2 regions of the Kitasatospora sp. SC0581 genome follow, and region 2 is predicted to be linked to the other one. Evidence: riboswitches for the same ligand, from Rfam matches in the RefSeq annotation. Region 2 holds a riboswitch; the other holds the start of a gene.

Region 1 (9,839 bases), on a different contig from region 2:
GTGAGCCAGGGCCCGCACTCCTCGACCGCGAGGTTCGCCCCGGCGGCGTCCCAGGCGAGTATCAGGTCGGGCCGGTTGGCCAGCCAGAACCGGCCGCGGCTGCGCTGCGCCGCCGGGACGAGCAGTTCCAGCGCCCGGTGCAGCCGCTCGGGGTGGAGCGGTCGGCGGCGCTCCCACAGCAGGGTGGCGACGCCCGCCTCGTCCCGCTCCTGCGGCAGCAGCGCGAGCGCCGGGTTGACCCGGTCGCGGGCGGCGGCCACGTCGAAGCCGCCGAGCGCGGCCCGGGTGAGCGCGCCGGTGCCGAGCCGGACGGTCCGGGCGGTGGCGTGCAGCTGGCGCAGGAGGGCGAGCCCCGGCGCGTGCGCCGCGGCGCGCGGCACGGCGAGCGTGCCGGCGTACTCGATCTGGTGGGCGAGCGCCTCGGCGCGGGTCCGGTCGTCGCGCGAGGCGGTCTGCTCGCCGTGCTCCACCAGGTCGTCGGGGACGGAGAGCTCGCCGACCAGCCGGTCCGGGTCGACGGCGGTGACCACGCCCGCCAGTTCGACGGCGTCGTCGAGCGGCCGCCCGTCCACCTCTCCCCCGGCGATCACCTCGACCGCGGGGTGCGGGTCGCTGCCGCCCCACAGTTCGACGATCGCCAGTCCGTACCGGCCGCCGTCGGCGATCTCCAGCAGCCGGGGCAGCAGGTCCTCGCGCAGGGCGCAGCACGGGCAGTCGTTCGCCAGTGGTACGTCGGCCACGTCGAAGGCCCCGGCGGCGTCGCGCAGCTCGCGGCGGACGGTGCCGAGCGCGGCGTCCCGCAGGTCGTGGTGCAGGACCACGGCGTCCACCGCGGCCGCCGCCAGTTCCTCGACGGCGGCCCGGCGCTGCTCCGCGTGCAGGCCGGCGACGACCACCACCGGCAGCCTGGTCCCGTCCACGGCGCTCACCAGCTCGCCTTGCGGACGCCGGGCAGGTGCCCGGCGTGGGCGTGGGCGCGCAGGTTGACCCGGGAGAGGCCGAAGGCCCGCAGGTAGCCGCAGGGCCGGCCGTCCACGGCGTCCCGGTTGCGGACCCGGGTGGCGCTGGCGTCGCGCGGCTGGCGGGCGAGTTCGGCCTGGGCGGCGGCGCGCTCGGCGGGGCCGGTGCCGGGGTGGGCGATGGTCCGCTTGAGCTCGGCCCGGCGCTCGGCGTAGCGGGCGACGACGGCGCGCCGCCGCTCGTTCTTGGCGATCTTGCTCTGCTTGGCCATCAGACCTTCTCCCCCCGGGCGCGGATGCGGGCGACGGCGGCCTCGACGCCGATCGCGTCGACGGTGCGGATGCCCTTGGCGCTCAGCGCCAGCCGGACGTACCGGCCCTCGCCGGGCAGCCAGTAGCGCTTGCGCTGGATGTTGGGGTCGAAGCGGCGGCCGGTGCGGCGGTGCGAGTGCGAGATCGCGTTGCCGAAGCCGGGCCGGCGGCCGGTGAGTTGGCAGCGGGCGGACATGGGTGCTCCCTGGCGTCCGGGAATGGGCAGGACCGGGCTCACGTTACACCAGATGAAAATGACTTCCATTTCGATGTACGGTTCGAGCCAACCCCTCGGACCGGACCCCGAGACCCCGACCCCCAGACCCCAGGAGGACGTCCCATGGCCCGCAGCGAACTGCGCCCGGTGATCAGGCTCCGCTCCACCGCCGGCACCGGCTTCACGTACGTGACCCGCAAGAACCGCCGCAACGACCCGGACCGGATGGTCCTGCGCAAGTACGACCCGGCCGCGGGCCGGCACGTCGACTTCCGCGAGGAGCGCTGACCCCGGACACGCGAACGGCGCCTCCCCGGACTCGGGGAGGCGCCGCGGGCGGCCGGGCCGCTCGGCTCAGGAGCCCTCGGGCGTCCAGCGCTGCTCGACCCGGGCGAGCTTCCAGTACCCGATCGCGATCGCCCAGACGACCACGAACAGCCCGGCGATCGCGTAGCCCACGTTGTCCAGCGAGATGTCCGCGACGAACCCGGTGACCGGGTCGGTCAGGTCGAGCTTCTCGTGCAGCACCCCGACCAGCTCGATGGTGCCGATGATGAAGGCCACCGCGATCGACAGACCCGTGATGGTCAGGTTGTAGTACACCTTCCGGACCGGGTTGGCGAAGGCCCACTGGTACGCGAAGTTCATGAACGTCCCGTCCAGGGTGTCGAACAGGCTCATCCCCGCCGCGAACAGCAGCGGCAGGCAGACGATCGCGTACCAGGGCAGCCCGGAGGCCGCGCCCGAGCCGGCCATCACCATCAGGGTGACCTCGGTCGCGGTGTCGAAGCCCAGGCCCAGCACCATGCCCACCGGGAACATCTGCCCCGGCCGGGTGATCGAACGGGTCGCCCGGTTCAGCACCCGGGCCATGAAGCCGCGCGAGTCGAGGTGCGCCTCCAGCTCCTTCTCGTCGAACTTCCCGGCCCGCATCGAGCGGAACACCCTGAGGATGCCGAGCAGCGCCGCCAGGTTGAGCGCGCCGATCAGGTAGAGGAACACGCCGGAGGTGGTCGTCCCGATCACGCCCAGCCACTTGTGGGTGGCCGACTCGTCGTCCATCAGCGTGTTCGCCAGCTGCGCGCCGCCCGCCACCAGGGCGGCCATCAGCACCACCATCGAGGAGTGCCCGAGGGCGAACCAGAAGCCCACCGAGACCGGCCGCTTGCCGTCCGCCATCAGCTTGCGGGTGGTGTTGTCGATCACCGCGATGTGGTCGGCGTCGAAGGCGTGCCGCATCCCGAGGGTGTACGCGGTGATGCCGAGGCCCACCCCGAAGACCTGGGTACCGACCGCGTACCGCTCGGGCGCGACCAGGAAGATCAGCGTGCCGAAGGCCACCACGTGCATGGCCACGATCACCGCCATCAGCCCGGCCGTACGGACGGTGTCCTCGCGGCGCCATCTGAAGCTGGGCAGCACGGAAGGGGCCGGCTTCGCGCCGGCGGCAACGGTTTCGGGCAGGGTCATCTGCGGATCACGCTCCAGCACCTCGTGGAAAACCTCGTGAGATGCCGTGGCCGGTCTCCTGGCTGACGGGATACCCGTGCCCGCCTTCCCAGGTGCGCGAGGCACCCAGTGGCTCCGTGGGCACGGACGACGTTCCTCCGCGGGCGGAGGAACGACCCGATCACAGTGGCGAGGGCCGCTCCGGGCTGGGACCCCTGAGGGTCCGTCACCGGTCTTCCCGAGCACCACGGCGGGGAACACCGTAGGGGCCGCGCCCCGACCCGTGCAAGGCTGCGCACCTGCGCAGGTGTCCAGGATCACAGGCGGCCGCCTGCAAGAATGTCCGCATGCATCTCGTACCGGCCGACCGCGCGGGCCACCGCACCATCGACGGGCACCGGGTCTGCGAGGCCATCGCCGCGATCGGCGACCCCGCGCACGTCCGGTCCTGGGCCGAGCGGTTCTCCCTGCTCGCCGACCCCGGACGGCTCGCCCTGCTGCTCGCCCTCCACCGGGCCGGCCCGCTCGCCGTCAGCGACCTCGCGGTGGCCACCGGCATGCGCGACCCCGCCGTCTCCCAGGCCCTGCGGCTGCTCCGCACGGCCGGCGTGGTCACCGGCGACCGGGACGGACGAGTGGTGCGCTACCGGCTCGTGGACGAGGCCATGCGCCCCCTCCTCGACGAGTGCGCCGCCGCCGAGCACCACGAGCCCAGCGCGGCAGTGGGCTGACCCCTCCCGCCGACGCCTGCCCGATCTTCCGACTCCCGCTCGGTCCGCCGACTCCCGCCCGGTCCGCCGACTCCCGCTCGGGCCGCTGACTCCCGCTCGGGAAGGCGCGCCGTGAACGGCCCCGGCCAGTACGATCATGATGTGCCGTCCCACCCCCATGCCTGGCCCGCCGACCGCTGGAACACCGACCCGGTCAAGGCCCGCGTGCTGGCGGTCGCCCGCACCCTCACCTCGGCCACCCGGGTGCTGGACGTCCTCTCCCTGCTGAGCCCGCACGGCATCGAGTGGTACTTCACCGTCAACCCCGGTTCCGTCTTCGCCGACCGCGCCCTGGACGACTACCTGCACGGCCTGTCCGGCTTCACCGTGCTGGACTGGGACGACGCCGTCCGCCACCGCTTCGACTTGGCCGTCGCCTGCGCCGTCCACTCCTCCATGCACCGCCTGGACGCCCGCCTCGTCGTCCTGCCGCACGGCGCCGGCTACAACCGCCTGGTCACCGAGTCCACCGGCGACACGGTCAGTGCCGCCGGCCTGTCCCGCAACGAACTCACCCACCGCGGGCGGGTGTTCGTGGACGTCCTCGGGCTCTCCCACCCCGAACAGCTGGACCGGCTGCGGACCTCCTGCCCCGAGGCCCTGGACGTCGCCCGGGTGGTCGGCGACCCGTGCTTCGACCGGATGCTCGCCAGCCGGCGCTCCCGGGACGGCTACCGCGCCGCGCTCGGCGCCGTCGGCGGCCGACGGCTCGTCGTCGTCAGCTCCACCTGGAGCGAGCACTCGTTATTCGGCCGCCACCCCGACCTGCCCCGGCGGCTCGTCCGCCAACTGCCCGCCGACGAGTACACGGTGGCCGTCGTGCTGCACCCCAACGTGTGGAGCCGCCACGCCCCCGGGGCGCTGCTCGACGACGCCCGCCGGATGGGCCTGCGCCTGATCCCGCCCCACCAGGGCTGGCAGGCCGCGCTCGTCGCCGCCGACTGCGTGATCGGCGACCACGGCTCGGTCACCGTCTACGGCGCCGCCCTGGAACACCGCACCATGCTCGTCGCCACCGGCGCCGCCGAACTCGACCCGCGCTCCCCCAGCTACGCCTTCGGCCAGGCCGCCCCCGTCCTCGACCCGGACGGGGACCTCGCCGCCCAGCTCGAACAGGCCCTCGCCGAGGCCCCGGCCGGCCTGCGCGAGATCACCGACCGCTCGCTCGCCCACCGCGGCGAATCCGCCCGGCTGCTGCGCCCGCTGCTCTACTCCTTCCTGGACGGCCTGGACGAACCCGGGGACGAACCGGCCCTGCCGCCCTACCCCAGGCCCGTCCCCTGCCCCGGGGCCGCCGAGTGGCCCACCGCGTACGACGTCGAGGGCAGCACCGAGGGGACCGAGGTGAGCCTGCGGCGCTACCCCTTCCACCCGGACGACCACACCCCGCGCGGCTTCCACGCCCTCACCGACGAGCACCCGGGCGACGCCCTGCGCTACACGGCCGAGGTGATCGCCCGCACCGAGGCGCACGCCGAACGCCCCGCCACCCGCTGGCTCGCCGACACCGCCGCCGAACTGCCCGGCCTCGCCGTCGCGGTGGCCGCCCTCGGCCCGGCCCGCCACCTGCTCCGGCTGCACGGCGGCCGGCTGCTGGAGGCCCGCGCCGAACCGGACTGGGGCCGCCCCGATCCCGCCGTCGACCCGCTGCTGCTCGGCTCCGCCGTGGCCTGCTGGCTCGCCGACGGCGGCGACCCGGCCGGCCTCCCGGAGCACGGACTCACCGTCCGCACCGGCGGGGACCGCACCCGGGTGTCCTTCCGTACCGGGCCCTGACCCCGCCCGCCCGCTACGGACCGCCCCTCGGCCCGGACCGCCCCTCAGCCCGCCAGCTGCCGCAGCCGCTCGCGGCTGCGCTCCGCCAGCTCCGCGTCGTCCAGCTCCTCGGCGAGGGTGACGAGCAGGGTGTGGGCCTGCGCCTCCTTCGCGTACTGGTTCCGCTCCTTGGCCTGCCGGGCGCAGTCGTCCGCGTGGACGACGGCGAGGTCCAGCTGCCCGAGCGCCCGGTGGGCCCGGGCCCGGACCAGCGGCAGCTTCATCAGCATGTCGTTGTCCCGCGTCCGCCCGGCCCGGGCGGTGGCCTCGGCCAGCAGGGTCAGCGCCTCCTCCGGACGGCCGTCGGCGATCAGCGCCTGCGCCAGGTTGTAGCTCTGGACGATCTCGCCGTGGTCGTCGCCCCGGTTCTCCGCCAAGGCCAGGGTGAAGCGCTCCACCGCGTCGCCCGGGCGGCCGTCGGCCAGGCAGAGCAGGCCGTCGGTCTCGTAGAGCACCCCGACCACCCGGCGGTTCGTCACCAGCGGGACCAGCTCCGTGGCGAGCGCCAGCTGCTCGGCGGCGAGCCGGTACTCCTTGCGCTCCTGGTGGGCGCGGGCGAGCTGGTTGCGCATCTTGACCACGGCGGCCGGCTGGTTGTCCCACTGGGCCGACTCGACGCCGAGCCGGTGGGTGGCGATCCAGTCGTCGTAGAGCTTGCGGCCGTGGTACAGCGGCCAGAGCGACTCGCAGAGCCGCCACACCTCGCCGTGCCACCCCTGCGCGGCCGCCTCCTCCACCACCGCGCGGAAGTCGGCGCGTTCGGCGTACAGCCACTCCAGGGCCGCGGCGTCGGAGGCGAAGCCGGGCAGGTCGTCGCCGCTCGGGTCCTGCAGCCGGAGCCGGTCCCTGCCCATCGTCCGGTCGGCGAGCGAGGCACGGCCCCGGAAGTACGCCACGACGCCGGTGAGGAGCCCGGCGCGGTCGGGCAGCTCCCGCGTCCGGCCGTAGGCGTGCAGCCGCACCACGTCGTGGGCCCGGAAGCGGTCCTCGCCGTCGTCGTCCACCACCTCGTCGAGCACGTGGACGCCACGCAGCTCCCTGACCGCCTGCTCGGCGCGCTCGACGCCGACCGCCCGCGCCAGTTCGGCGGACACGAAGGGGCCGGGGTGCACGCCGATCAGCTGGTAGAGCGCCCGGCCCGGCGCCGACAGCCGCTCGTGGACCAGGTCGTACGTCGTGCCGAGATCGCTCTCCTCGTCCTCCAGCATCGCCAACCTGCCCTCCCGGTCGTGCAGTTCGGCCACCACCCGGCCGACCGGCAGGCTGTCCCGGTCCAGCAGCTGGCTCCCGACCGCGTTCAGCGCGAGCGGCAACCCGCCGCACAGCTCGACCAGTTCGGCCAGTTCCCCGTCGGTTCCCCGCCCGGCGCCCACCCAGCCCCGTACCAGTTCGGCGCCCGCCGCCGCGCTCAGCGGCCCGAGTCGGCGCACCTCGGCGCCGTCCATCCGCAGCGCGGGCAGCCGCCGTCGGCTCGCGACCACCACCAGCCCGCAGGCGGGGAGCAGCGCCCGGACCTCCGCGGCGTGCTCGACGTTGTCCAGGAAGAACAGGCACCGGCGCCCGGCGGTGGCGGTGCGGAAGGCCGTGAACCGCTCGGCCTCCACGGCCGGGGGCTCGGCGCCCAGGGCGCGCAGGAAGCCGGCCAGCAGCCCGGGGAGGTCCACCCCGCCCTGGTGCCGGTAGGCCTTCAGGTCGGCGTAGAGGTCCCCGCCGGGGAAGCGCTCCCGGTGGCGCTCGGTGAACTTGGCGATCAGCTCGGTCTTCCCGACCCCGCCGAGGCCGGTGAACACCACGACCCCGAGTCCGCCCTCCTCGACCCGGTCCAGCGCGCCGGCCAGTGCGGCGAACTCCGGTTCACGGTTGACGAACGGGCCGTGCGGCGCGCGTACCTGACGGGGCGTCGGCACCGTCGGCGGCTGGTGGAGGTGCACCGACCCGATGCTCCCGGCCTGCACCACATGGCCGCCCACCGTGGCGCCTGACACGGTGTTGGCCACCTCGTGCCGCTCCATCCGCCTGCTCCCTCCGGCCGCCCGGGCCCCAGCCTACGGGCTGGGCACCCGGCCGGAGGGGCGCTCCGGTGTCACCGGGGGGTGATCTCGCCCATCTCGCCCCAGCCGTCCATGCCGGGGATCTCGATCGAGACGATCTGCGGCTTGGCGGCCACGGCGTACGACATCTCGTCCATGGCCTTGGTGAAGTGCGCGGACTCCACGTGCTCCTTGCCGGCGTCGCCGTCGCGGAACGCCTCGACCAGGACGAACTCGTTGGCGTTGTCGACGCTGCGGGACCACTCGAAGAAGAGGTTGCCGGGCTCGCTGCGGGTGGCCTGGGTGAAACCGTCGACCAGGTCGAGCCACTCGTCGGCGCGCTCGGGGCGGACCGCGAACTTGACCGTAATGAAGATCATGGGACTTCCTTCCCTTCCACGTTCACACGTGGCCGTGCGGACGGGTGCCCGCCGCTCGGCGGGCACCCGTCCATCGTCGCAGGTCAGAAGGGCTCTCCACGACACGGGGGCGTTGCGCGTCCCGGCCGGGGCCGGTCACGCCGCCTGGCAGGCGGGGCACCAGAAGAGGTTGCGGGCGGCGTGCTCCTCCGTCCGCACGTCGGTGCCGCAGACCAGGCAGGGCATGGCGGCCCGCCGGTAGACGTACACCTCGCCGCCGTGGTCGTCCACCCGGGGCGGACGGCCCATCGCCTCGGGGGTGTGCTCGGGGCGGACGGTGTCGATCCGGCCCGCGGTGACGCCCTCGCGCATCAGGGCGACCAGGTCGGCCCAGATCGCGTCCCACTCCCGGCGGGTGAGGTCGCGCCCGGCCCGGTGCGGGTCGATGCCGTGGCGGAACAGCACCTCGGCCCGGTAGACGTTGCCCACCCCGGCCAGCACCTTCTGGTCCATCAGCAGCGCCGCGACGGTCGTCCGGCTGCCCGATATCCGGCGCCAGGCGGCCTCCGGGTCGGCGTCGGCGCGCAGCGGGTCGGGGCCGAGCCGGGCGGCGACGGCGGCCTTCTGGTCGTCCGTGACGAGCGCGCAGGTGTTGGGCCCGCGCAGGTCGGCGTAGCCGTCCTCGTTCTCCAGCCGCAGCCGGACCAGCCCGACCGGCGCGGGCGCCGGGCCGGTGCCGAAGGTGAAGCCGCCGTAGAGGCCGAGGTGGACGTGCACCCAGGCGCCCTCCTCGAAGCCGAGGAAGAGGTGCTTGCCGGTGGCCTCCGCGCCGGTGAGCAGCTGCCCGTCGATCACCTTGGCCTCGTCGGCGAACCGGCCCTGCGGGCTGGAGACCCGCACCGGGCGGCCGCCGAAGGCCTCGCGGTTCTCGGTGGCGAGGCGGTGGATGATGTGGCCTTCGGGCACGGGCGTCGGCTCCTCCGGGCTCGGCGACTGGACCCGTCCATCATCGCAGCCGGCACCGACAGCCCCGTGCCGCCGCGGGTCAGCGGACCGGGACGCCCATCAGCCGGGCCAGGATGACGCGGTCCAGCTCGGCGGCCGTCCCGGCGACGTCCAGGGCGGAGTTGTCGATGATCGGCAGCCCGGAGTTGTACCAGCCGGCCATCCGCCCGTGGATGCGGGCCACCTCCTCGTCCCCGAGCCGGCGGTTGCCGCTGCGCCGGGCGTTGCGGTGCAGCACCGAGTCCAGGCTGGGCAGCAGCACGACCGGGATCATGCCGGGGCCGATGTGCCGCTTCCAGCCGCCGAGGCCGATCGCCGGGCGGTCCGGGAAGACGGCGTCGTCGATGATGCAGGAGATGCCGTTGGCCAGGTAGTTGCGGCAGGCGAAGCCGCAGGTGCGGCGGGCCAGCCGGTACTGCGCCTCGGAGGCGTTGTTCCAGCCGGACTGCGGGTTGGCGAAGCCCGCCTGCACCCACTCGCGGACGTCGTCCAGGCTGATGTGCGCGGTCGGGGTGGGCCGCCGCTCGGCCCAGTGGCGGGCGACGGTGGTCTTGCCGGCCCCGGCCGGTCCGATCAGCAGGACGGCTATCGGCCCGGTGGCCGCGTGCTGCCGCGGCGGGTGGGCCGGCAGTTGGACGGGTGCGCCGGACGGCAGCACGAAGTGCCCGGTGCCCCCGGCGGGTACGGGCGGCGCGCTCGGCACGGGTACGGCCGCGGGGGCCGGGGCCGGGTGGGCGGGAACGGGGTGGGCGGCGGGCCCGGGGCCGGTCGGCCCGGGAGTGACGGGCGCCGCCGGCACCGGCCGGCCCGGCGGCGGGGACGGCGGAGGCTGCGGGGAGGGCGGCTGCGCCCCCGACGACGTCCCCCGCGTTCCGCCCCCCGGCGCCACCGGCGGGGCGACGGGACGCGGCGGGACCTGCCCG
Region 2 (9,839 bases):
GGTCGTAGCTGCCCGCGCCCAGGCTGCTGTATGACCAGGGGCCGCCGTGCTGGGCGTGCCAGTACGACCAGTAGGCGCTGCCGGTCGGGTTGGTGCAGGTCGTCGGCAGGGCGTTGATGGTGCAGACGAAGCCCGGGTAGCGCGGGTGGAAGGCGTACGAGAATCCGGCGCCGGTGAGCGCGGCCAGGCCGCTGGCCGGGTCGCCGGGCGCGCAGCCGGTCTGGATGCCGCCGCCGACGGCGGTGAAGTCGACCACGACGGTGACTCCGGTGGTGCCGCCGCAGGCGGCCGCCCGCGCCTGCGGGGCCTGGACGGCGCAGACGCCGAGCAGTCCGGCGGTGAGGGCCGCCGCGGCGGCGATCGACCCGAGCGTACGGCGGGCCGGGGTGGGGGTGTCGCTCATCGGTGAACTCCTCGCGGTGTCAGCGTGGTTCAGCGCGTGGCCGGGACCGGCGGGCAGGCCTGGGTCGGGGCGTCGGGGGCGGCCCCGGAGGCGGAGAGCGTGGACAGCGGGGTGCCCGCGAGGCCGAGGACGGCCTGCGCCGTGGCCCGGGCGCCGTTGCCCGCGTTGAAGCCGGTCGCGTCGTAGGCGACGGCGCCGCGGACCGCCGGGTCGGCGGAGCAGCCCTGCTGGAGCTTCACCAGCCGGCCCCAGGCCTTGAGGCCGGGGCCGAGGCGTCCGCCGGAGAGCAGCGCCTGGGTGGCCAGGCCGGTGCTGTTGGCGTTGGAGGCGGTCGCCCCGGCGGCCGCGAAGCCGCCGTCGGCGTTCTGGTGGGCGGTGAGCCAGCCCAGGCCCGTGTTCGCCTTGGCGGCGCGCCCGGTGGCGGCGAGGGCCTGGACGGCGAGCGCGGTGGCGTCGGCGTCGCCGGTGCAGGCGGCCTGGCCGAAGGAGAGCGGGAAGCCGCCGTCCGCGCACTGGCTGTTCGCCAGGAAGTCCACGGCCGCCGCCGGGGCGCCACCGGGCGTGCGGTGCAGGGCGATCACGGCGAGGGACTGGCCGAAGGCGTTGCTGTAGTCGCCCCACTGGGAGCGGTCGGAGAACCGGCCCTCGGCGGTCTGCAGCGAACGCAGGCGGGCCGGCAGGTCGACGCCGCCGAAGGCCGCCGGGTCCCCGCCGCGGACCTCGACGGCGAGCAGCAGCTTGGCGGTCGCGCCCGCGTAGGCCTCGGTGGTGCCGTCGCCGAGGTAGCCGCCGATGATCTCGGGCTTCGCCAGCCAGGCGGTGGCCTTCGCGGCGGCCTCGTCGGAGCCGCGCGAGGCGGCGAAGGCCAGTACGGCGTCGATGGTGAGGCCCTGGTCGGGGTAGGCGGTCCCGTTGAAGACGGACTCGAAGTGGTCGCCGTCGACGAGTTGGCGGGCCAGCCAGCCGCCCGCGGCGGCGTCGGGGCGGACCGTCGGGGACGAGGTCGCGGCGGCGGGCGCGTTCTCGGGCGCGGCGTGGGCGGCGGTGGCCGCCGGGAGTGCGGTGGCGAGCGCCACGGCGGGTATCGCGAGCAGACCGAGGGCGCGGCGGAGCGTGGGCATGGTGGCCTTTCCGGGCCCGTGCGCAGGGGCCCGGAGGGCGGCGGCGACAGCCGGGGCTGCCCTCGGGGCTCCGGCCCGCGGACCACGACGGGAGGAGGGACGACACGCCTCCGCCGACGGGTACTCGGGCTCGCCGCCGACCAGGAGCCGGCGGCCTACCGTTGCGGGCCAGCGCCGGATTCGAACCGGACTTCCCCCAGCGGCGGAGTCACAACATGACGGCCCATCATGGCGATACGGAAAAGATCCGGTCAAGGGTTCGAACGTGACATCACGGTGGCCGCCGCCCGACATCGCGACGCGCCCCTCCCGGCCGCCGGCAGCACCAGGGCGTCCCGGACGGCAGAATGCCTCCCATGCGGCACATCTTCGTCATCGGCATCGGCGCGGGCGACCCCGACCACCTCACCCTGCAGGCGGTCAAGGCGCTCGCCCGCACGGACGTCTTCTTCATCCTCGACAAGAACGAGGACCGGCAGGACCTGATCCGGCTGCGCCGCCGGATGCTGGCCGAGCACGGCCGGCCCGGCCACCGGGTGGTCGAGGCACCGGACGCGGAGCGGGACCGGACCACCCCCGCGTACGCGGCCGCCGTGGACGACTGGCGCGTCCGCCGGGCCGACCTGGTCGAGCAGTTGCTCTCCGAGCACCTCGGCGAGGGCGAGACGGGCGCGTTCCTGGTCTGGGGGGATCCGAGCCTCTACGACAGCGTCATCGCCGTGGTGGACGACGTCCTGGCCCGCGGCGCCGTCGGCTTCGACTACGAGGTGGTCCCGGGCATCAGCAGCGTCTCCGCGCTCGCCGCCCGCCACCGCACCACGCTGACCCGGGTCGGCCGCCCGGTGCAGATCACCACCGGCCGCCGACTGGCCGAGAGCTTCCCCGAGGGCGTGGACGACGTCGTGGTGATGCTCGACGGCCGCGCCGCCTTCACCGGGATCGACCCGGAGGGGCTGGAGATCCGCTACGGCGCCTACCTCGGCACCCCCGACGAGATCCTCGTCGCCGGGCCGCTGGCCGAAGCCGCCCCCCGGATCAGCGAGTTGCGCGAGTCGGCCCGCGAGCGCAAGGGCTGGATCATGGACACCTACCTGCTGCGGCGCTCCGGGAGCTGACCGGCGGGCGCCGCCCCTCGCCCGGGGCGGCGCCCACCGCCGGACGCACCCGCGCGGGGATCATCCCGAGGAAGCCGTCCTGGCCGTCCACGAGCGTGGGGCCCACGTCGTCCAACGGGGCGAAGCGGCAGTCGAAGACCATCCCGTCGTCGGTGCCGACCCCGCCGACGACGTGGCGCCACCCATCGGGTGCCGCCTGGCCGAGCGCGGCATGGAAGAACACCGTGACCCGTTCCACCCCGGTCTCCGGATGCGGCGACTGGTCGACCCCGAGGGCGTACAGCTCGCGGATCACCGCGATCCCCGTCTCCTCCAGGCACTCCCGCCGAGCCGCGCTCTCCAGGTCCTCCCCCGGTTCGACTCCCCCGGCCGGCACCTGGACACCGGCCTCGGGGAAGTCCCGGTGGGTGAAGGACAGCAGCTCCGGTCCGCTCGCCGTGGGCCTCGTGACGTACACCGCGACGCGGACGCGAGCCATGGTCCTCCTTCTTTCGTGAGCGTATTCGGGAGCACATCCGACGAACGGCCCGTTCGTCGGCGGCCGGTCGGCCGAGCACGTGCGCCACCGGCGACAGTGGAACGCCCGGCTGCCCGGGTGGGAGCGTCGCCGTCGGATCGCCGCCGTGGCGAGGATACCGGCCGGTGCGCTCCCGGACCGGTGCCGGTGCGCTGTCGGCCAATTCCGGCACCATGCCACTGCCTAACGTTCCGTCATGAGATCGAGCAGGACGGCCTTTTGGGCTCGTCCGGCTCGACCGCGCCGCGCCGCCGCCCGCTCCGGGCGGCGGCCCGAACCCATGACTGGAGGCCGTCGAGGTGCCTGCAATGCCGGTCGGCGGGCTGGTCCCCCGCACGGAGAACGTCACCGAACACGCCGCCGATGTCGTCGTCCGCAACGCCCGGATCCACACCGGGGACGCCCGCCGCCCGCAGGCCGGCGCCCTCGCCATCCGGAACGGCCTGATCACGGCCGTCGGGGACGACGCGGACGTCGCCCCGGCCGTCGGCCCGTCCACGGTGGTGGTCGACGCGCTCGGCCGCCGCGTGGTGCCCGGCCTCAACGACGCGCACCTGCACGTGATCCGCGGCGGCCTCAACTACGTCCTGGAGCTGCGCTGGGACGGCGTGCGGTCGCTGCGCCAGGGCCTGGCGATGCTGCGGGAGCAGGCCGCCCGGACACCCCGGGGACAGTGGGTGCGGGTGGTCGGCGGCTGGTCGGCGGAGCAGTTCGCCGAGCGGCGGCTGCCGACCCCCGCCGAGCTGAACGAGGCGGCGCCGGACACCCCGGTCTTCGTCCTCCACCTCTACCAGTCGGCGGTCCTCAACCGCGCCGCGCTGCGCGCCGTCGGCTGCACCCGCGACACCCCGGACCCGAAGGGCGGCCAGATCGTCCGGGGCCGCGGCGGCGAGCCCAACGGCATGCTGCTGGCCGCCCCGAGCGCCCTGGTCCTCTACTCCACGCTCGCCAAGGCCCCGACACTGGAGGGCGAGGAGCGCAGGACGTCCACCCGGCACTTCCTGCGCGAGCTGAACCGCTTCGGGCTGACCTCCGCGATCGACGCCGCCGGCGGGTTCCAGAGCTTCCCGGAGAACTACGCCACGGTGACCGAACTCGCCCGCGACGGGCTGCTCTCGCTCCGCATCGCCTACCACCTGTTCCCGCAGACCCCCGGCCAGGAGCTGGACGACCTCACCCGCTGGGTCGAGACGGTCCGCCCAGGGGACGGCGACGAGTGGCTGCGGCTGAACGGCGCCGGCGAGAACCTCACCTGGGCCGCCGCCGACTTCGAGAACTTCGCCGAGCCGCGCCCCGAACTGAACGCCTACGAAGGGGAGTTCGCCAAGGCCGTGCGCCTGCTCACCGAGCACGGCTGGGGCTTCCGGCTGCACGCGACGTACGACGAGACGATCCGGCGCGACCTCGCGGTGTTCGAGGGGCTCGCCGCCGAGGGGCTCTTCCCCGCCGGGAACCGGTGGCTCTTCGACCACGCCGAGACCGTCTCCCCGGACAGCCTGGACCGGATCGCGGCGCTCGGCGGCTCGCTCTCCGTGCAGAACCGGCTGTCCTTCCAGGGCGAGGTGTTCACCCGCCGGTACGGCGCCGCTGCCGCCGCCGAGGCACCGCCGGTCCGCGCCATGCTGGCGCGCGGACTGACCGTGGCCGCCGGCACGGACGCCACCCGGGTGTCCTCCTACAACCCCTGGGTCGCCCTGCACTGGCTGGTCTCCGGCCGCACGGTCGGCGGCCTGGCGATCCGGCCCCCGGAGAACCGGGTCGACCGGGCGACCGCGCTCGCGATGTACACCACGGCCGGCGCCGCCCTCACCGGCGAGCAGGACGTCAAGGGCGTGCTGCGGCCGGGCAGTTACGGGGACCTGGCGGTGCTGTCCGAGGACTACTTCACGGTGCCGGAGCCGGAGATCCCGTCCATCGAGTCCGTGCTGACCGTCGTCGGCGGCCGGATCGTCCACGCCGCGGCCGAGTACGAGGGCATGGACGAGGAGCTCCCGCCGGTCAGCCCCGGCTGGAGCCCGGTCGCCCACTTCGGCGGCTACCAGCCCGCCCGCCCCGCCCACGGCGCGGGCGCCCGCCAGGCGGAGCTGCTCGGCGAGGCCGTCGCCGAGTCCGAGCTGCACCACCGCTGGCGGGTCGCGCGCGGCCTGGCCGCCGAGCAGGGAGCGCCGTTCGACCCCTGCTTCCTCCTCTGATCCACCTGCCCCGCCTTCACGCGGACCACCGCGCGAAGGACCCTGTCCCACCGCACCGAAGGGAACCCCGTCATGGTCGACCTCACCCAGGTCAGCGCCACCCCCAGCCCCGACCTGCTCACCCCGGACAACGCCGTGGTGCTGTTCGTGGACCACCAGCCGCAGATGTTCTTCGGCACCGGCAGCGGCGACCGCACCGCGATCGTCAACGCCACCGTCGGCCTCGCCAAGGCCGCCCGGGCCTTCGACGTGCCGACCGTCCTGACCACCGTCGCCGCCGAGTCCTTCTCCGGCCCGCTGCTGCCGCAGCTGGCGGCGGTCTTCCCCAAGGCCGAGGTCCTCGACCGCACCTCGATGAACGCCTGGGAGGACGAGGCGGTCGTCGAGGCGGTCAAGGCCACCGGCCGCGGCAAGGTCGTGATAGCCGGACTGTGGACCGAGGTCTGCCTGGTCCTTCCCGTGCTGTCCATGATCGACCAGGGCTACGAGGTCTACGTCGTCACCGACGCCTCCGGCGGCGTCTCCCCGCAGGCCCACGAGCACGCCGTCCAGCGGATGACCCAGGCCGGCGCGGTGCCCGTCACCTGGGTGCAGGTCCTGCTCGAACTCCAGCGTGACTGGGCCCGCACGGAGACGTACGGCGTGGTCACGGACATCGTCAAGGAGCACGGCGGCGCATACGGCCTCGGGATCGTCTACGCCCAGGCCTTCCTCGGCGAGCACGCCGCGGGCTGAGCCGGCACCGCACAAGAAGCACAGGAACCAGGGACCAGGAACAGGACACGATGGATACCGGACTGCTGATCCTCCGCGTGGTGGTGGGCCTGCTCATCGCCGGGCACGGAGTACAGAAGGTGAGCCACCGCCTCGGGGGCCACGGCCTCGCCGGCGGGACGGCGGAGTTCCGCCACGACGGCTTCCGCGGCGGGACGCCCACCGCGCTCGCCGCGGGCGCCGGGCAGATCGGATCGGGCCTGTTCCTGGCCCTGGGCGCGCTCACCCCGCCGGCGGCCATGGTCGCCATGGGGGTGATGACGGTCGCGATCACCGTCAAACTGCCGCACGGGCTCTGGGTGCAGGACGACGGCTACGAGTACCCGCTGGTCCTGGTCGTCGTCACCGGGGCGCTCGCCCTCACCGGCCCGGGCCGGTGGTCCGTCGACCACGCCGTCGGCCTGACCGCCTGGCCGCTCTGGATCTCCGCCGCGGCCGTCGTGCTCGGCCCCGCCAGCGGACTGCTCACCCGGGCCGTCCTGCACCGCCCGGCCACGCCCGAAGGAGCCACCGCCGTTGCGCCCCCTGCTCACTGACGCCCTGCGGACGCTCGCCCCGCCGCGCACCGACCGGCACGGACCGCTGCCGCCGCTGATGCTGCTGCTGACGGTGGCCACCGGCGTGGTCGACGCGGTGAGCTACCTCGGCCTCGGGCACGTCTTCGTGGCGAACATGACCGGCAACGTGGTCTTCCTCGGCTTCGCCCTCGCGGGCGCCTCCGGCCTGTCGGCCACGGCCTCGCTGGTCTCGCTCGCGGCCTTCCTGACCGGCGCGCTCTGCGGCGGACGGCTCGCCGGCCGGTCCGCCGACCACCGCGGGCGCCTGCTGGCCCTGACCGCCCGCGTCCAGACCGCCCTGACCGCCGGCGCCGCCGTCACCGCCGCGCTCGCGGACGGCGCCGGCGCCCGCTACGCCCTGATCGTCCTGCTAGGCCTGGGCATGGGCCTGCAGAACGCGGTGGCCCGGCGGCTCGCCGTACCCGACCTGACCACCACCGTCCTCACCCTCACCCTGACCGGCCTCGCCTCCGACTCGGCCCCGGCCGGGGGCACCGCGCCGCGGCCTGGGCGCCGGATCCTCTCCGCCCTGGCGATGCTGCTCGGCGGCCTCGCGGGCGCGGTCCTGGTCCTGCACGGCCGGACCGCCACTGCCCTCGCCCTGGCCGCCCTGCTGCTCCTGGGCACGGCGCTGGCCGCCCACCGGCTCTCGGCGGCCCACGGGCCCGACGCGCCCTGGGCCGCACCGACGGCCTGACCACCGCACCGACACTCCGAGCACCCGCACCGACCACGACCGGGAGGTCACCCCCGTGCAACGCCCCCTGACCCGATGCCTCACCCGACGCCTGGTCCCGCTGGTGGCGGCGGTCGCCGCGCTGGCGGCCGTCCCCACCGCCGCCCCCGCCCAGGGCACCCAGGCCGCGCCGACCGCCGGGCACCGGCAGTTCGCCGTCGGCCCCCAGTACGACTCCACCCACGTGTACGTCGAGCCCGGCACCGAGCAGGCCTTCGCGGCCAGTTGGGTGGCCACCTTCGGCGGCAGCACGATCGGGCCGAACGCCACCCAGGTGACCCCCACGCCCAGCCGGACGCTCTCCGAACTGGTCGTCTCCCCGGTGGGCACCCTCTCGGTGTTCGACTACACCACGCCCGTCCCGTACCCCTTCGGCACCGAGCGCACCGGCTGGCTGGTCACCGACCTCGACCAGGCGGTCCGCGCCGCCCGCGCCGACGGGGCCGCCGTCACCGTGGCCCCGTTCGCCGACCCGATCGGCCGGGACGCCGTCGTCCAGTTCCCCGGCGGCGTCAACGCCCAGCTGTACGTCCACACCACCCCGCCCTCCTACCCCGGGCTCGCCAGCGTGCCGGAGAACCGGCTCTACCTGTCACCGGACGCGGTGGGCGCCTTCCTGCGCAGCTTCCTCGCCTTCACCGACGGCCGGATCGTCTCCGACGACCGCCGGGCCGACGGCGCCGCGATCGGACTGCCCGGCACCGCCTACCGGCTGCTGCGCCTCACCTCCGGCTTCGGCACCACGACGGTCGCCGTGACGGACGGCCACCTGCCGTACCCCTTCGGCCGGGAGCTCACCGGCTACGGCGTGGCGGACCTCGGCGCCACCCTGGAGCGGGCGAAGGCCGCCGGCGCGTCGGTGCTGTCCGGCCCGGTCCGGGCGGACGGCCGGGACAGCGCCATGGTGCGGTTCCCCGGCGGCTACGTCGCGGAGCTGCACGGCGACCGGTGACCGGTGCCCCGGCACGGGGGCGGTCACACCGCGATGCCGTACCCCTCCGGCCGGGCCGCGCCTCCCTGGGCGAGGCCCGCCCGGGCGCACGCCTGCCACTCGCGCGGCGAGACCCCGTAGGCGGCCCGGAAGGCCCGGCTGAAGTGACTGGCGCTCACGAAGCCCCACCGCCCGGCGACCGCCGCCACGGTCGCCGGGCCACCCGTCGGACCGGTCGCCGAACGGGTCGCCGTACGGGCGAGGTCCCGGCGGCACGCGTCCAGCCGCTGGCGCCGGATCCAGCGGGTCACCGTCACCCCCTCGAAGCCGAACAGCTTGTGCAGGTACCGCACGGACACGTGGTGGGCCTCGGCGATCCGCTCCGGCGAGAGCTCCGGGTCCCCCAGGTGCCGCAGGATGTGGTCCTTCATCCGGGCCAGGGTGGCCAGGGCCGCCTCGGGCGCCTCCGGTACGGACCGGCCGCGGCGTTCGTGCGCGAGCACCGCGAGCAGGTCGAGCGCCGTGGTGGCGAGCCAGGCGGCCGCCGGCGGCTCCATGCTCCCGGCCGAGCGGGAGAGGCAGTCCAGGTAGGCGCCCACCAGGCGGGCGGTGTCGTCCTCGCGGATGTCGAAGGCCGTCGCCGTGAGCACCCGCAGGTCCTCCTCGGTGACCCCGACGGCCGAGCGCGGCCAGTGGAAGGCCGTGAAGAGGAACGGCTCCGGCAGCTCCTTGCTGAACGGCCGCCCGGCGTCGGAGATCGCGAAGGTGCCCGGGCGCAGCTCCACCTGGCGTCCGTCCTGGAGCAGCCGGGCGGTGCCGCGGTGCTGGAGCGCCAGGGTGAGGTGGTCCTCGCCACCGCGGGCGATCAGCCGGGCGCTGCGTTCGACCCGCTGCGGGCCGGCCTGGACCAGGGAGACCTGGGCGGCGCCCAGCCGGTGGCTGGTGATCGTCGCGGGCGCGGGCGCGTCCTCGCGCAGGACGACGTCGAGCGGGACGAAGGTACGGGAGACCGCCTCGTGCCAGTACTCGGCGCGGTCGGCGGCCGGCACCCCGGCGGTGTCGAGAACGGCGGTCGGGACGACGGACATCTGTGCTCCTGTTCGGTCTGCGGGCCCGACCGCGCCGGGTTGCGCCTCGGCGGCGGTGGCCCAGGTCGTGCTGGTTCGGCGGCTCGTCAGCAGGCCCCGTCGGTCCGGAGCGGGCGCCAGTCGCGCGGCGAGACCCCGTACGCGGCGCGGAAGGCCCGGCTGAAGTGCGCCGGGTTGACGAAGCCCCAGCGCTGGGCGACCGCCGACACGGTCGGGGCGGTCCGGCCGCGGCGGCCCAGTTCGCGGGCGCAGGCCTCCAGGCGGCGCTGCCGGACGAGCCGGCTCACCGTCACTCCCTCGTGCTCGAACAGCCGGTGCAGGTACCGCACCGAGATCCGGTGGGCGTGCGCGATCCGCTCGGGCGTCAGCTCCGGGTCGCCCAGCCGCTGGTCGATGTACTCCCGC

What was found. A riboswitch is a leader RNA that binds a small molecule or an ion and turns the genes downstream of it on or off. The one in region 2 is predicted to bind cobalamin.
Region 1: linked by a shared signal. The riboswitch ahead of ACLWS4_RS15090 (HoxN/HupN/NixA family nickel/cobalt transporter) and the one ahead of ACLWS4_RS34270 (prenyltransferase/squalene oxidase repeat-containing protein) in region 2 are both predicted to bind cobalamin.

Annotation. Positions count from the first base shown of each region.
Region 1 covers NZ_JBLRWA010000007.1:225,840-235,678, forward strand. The annotation lists gene ACLWS4_RS15070 (CobW family GTP-binding protein) at 1-920, opposite strand, end outside; gene rpsN (30S ribosomal protein S14) at 926-1,231, opposite strand; gene rpmB (50S ribosomal protein L28) at 1,231-1,467, opposite strand; gene rpmG (50S ribosomal protein L33) at 1,612-1,776, shown strand; gene ACLWS4_RS15090 (HoxN/HupN/NixA family nickel/cobalt transporter) at 1,843-2,958, opposite strand; cobalamin riboswitch at 2,989-3,202, opposite strand; gene ACLWS4_RS15095 (ArsR/SmtB family transcription factor) at 3,285-3,668, shown strand; gene ACLWS4_RS15100 (hypothetical protein) at 3,810-5,483, shown strand; gene ACLWS4_RS15105 (AAA family ATPase) at 5,528-7,534, opposite strand; gene ACLWS4_RS15110 (putative quinol monooxygenase) at 7,606-7,932, opposite strand; gene ACLWS4_RS15115 (Fpg/Nei family DNA glycosylase) at 8,068-8,877, opposite strand; gene ACLWS4_RS15120 (AAA family ATPase) at 8,957-9,839, opposite strand, start outside.
Region 2 covers NZ_JBLRWA010000039.1:20,005-29,843, reverse strand. The annotation lists gene ACLWS4_RS34275 (flagellar hook-length control protein FliK) at 1-403, opposite strand, end outside; gene ACLWS4_RS34270 (prenyltransferase/squalene oxidase repeat-containing protein) at 433-1,524, opposite strand; cobalamin riboswitch at 1,622-1,762, opposite strand; gene cobF (precorrin-6A synthase (deacetylating)) at 1,881-2,639, shown strand; gene ACLWS4_RS34260 (NUDIX hydrolase) at 2,602-3,117, opposite strand; gene ACLWS4_RS34255 (amidohydrolase) at 3,465-5,348, shown strand; gene ACLWS4_RS34250 (hydrolase) at 5,421-6,083, shown strand; gene ACLWS4_RS34245 (DoxX family protein) at 6,134-6,658, shown strand; gene ACLWS4_RS34240 (YoaK family protein) at 6,639-7,376, shown strand; gene ACLWS4_RS34235 (VOC family protein) at 7,432-8,367, shown strand; gene ACLWS4_RS34230 (helix-turn-helix domain-containing protein) at 8,391-9,434, opposite strand; gene ACLWS4_RS34225 (helix-turn-helix domain-containing protein) at 9,521-9,839, opposite strand, start outside.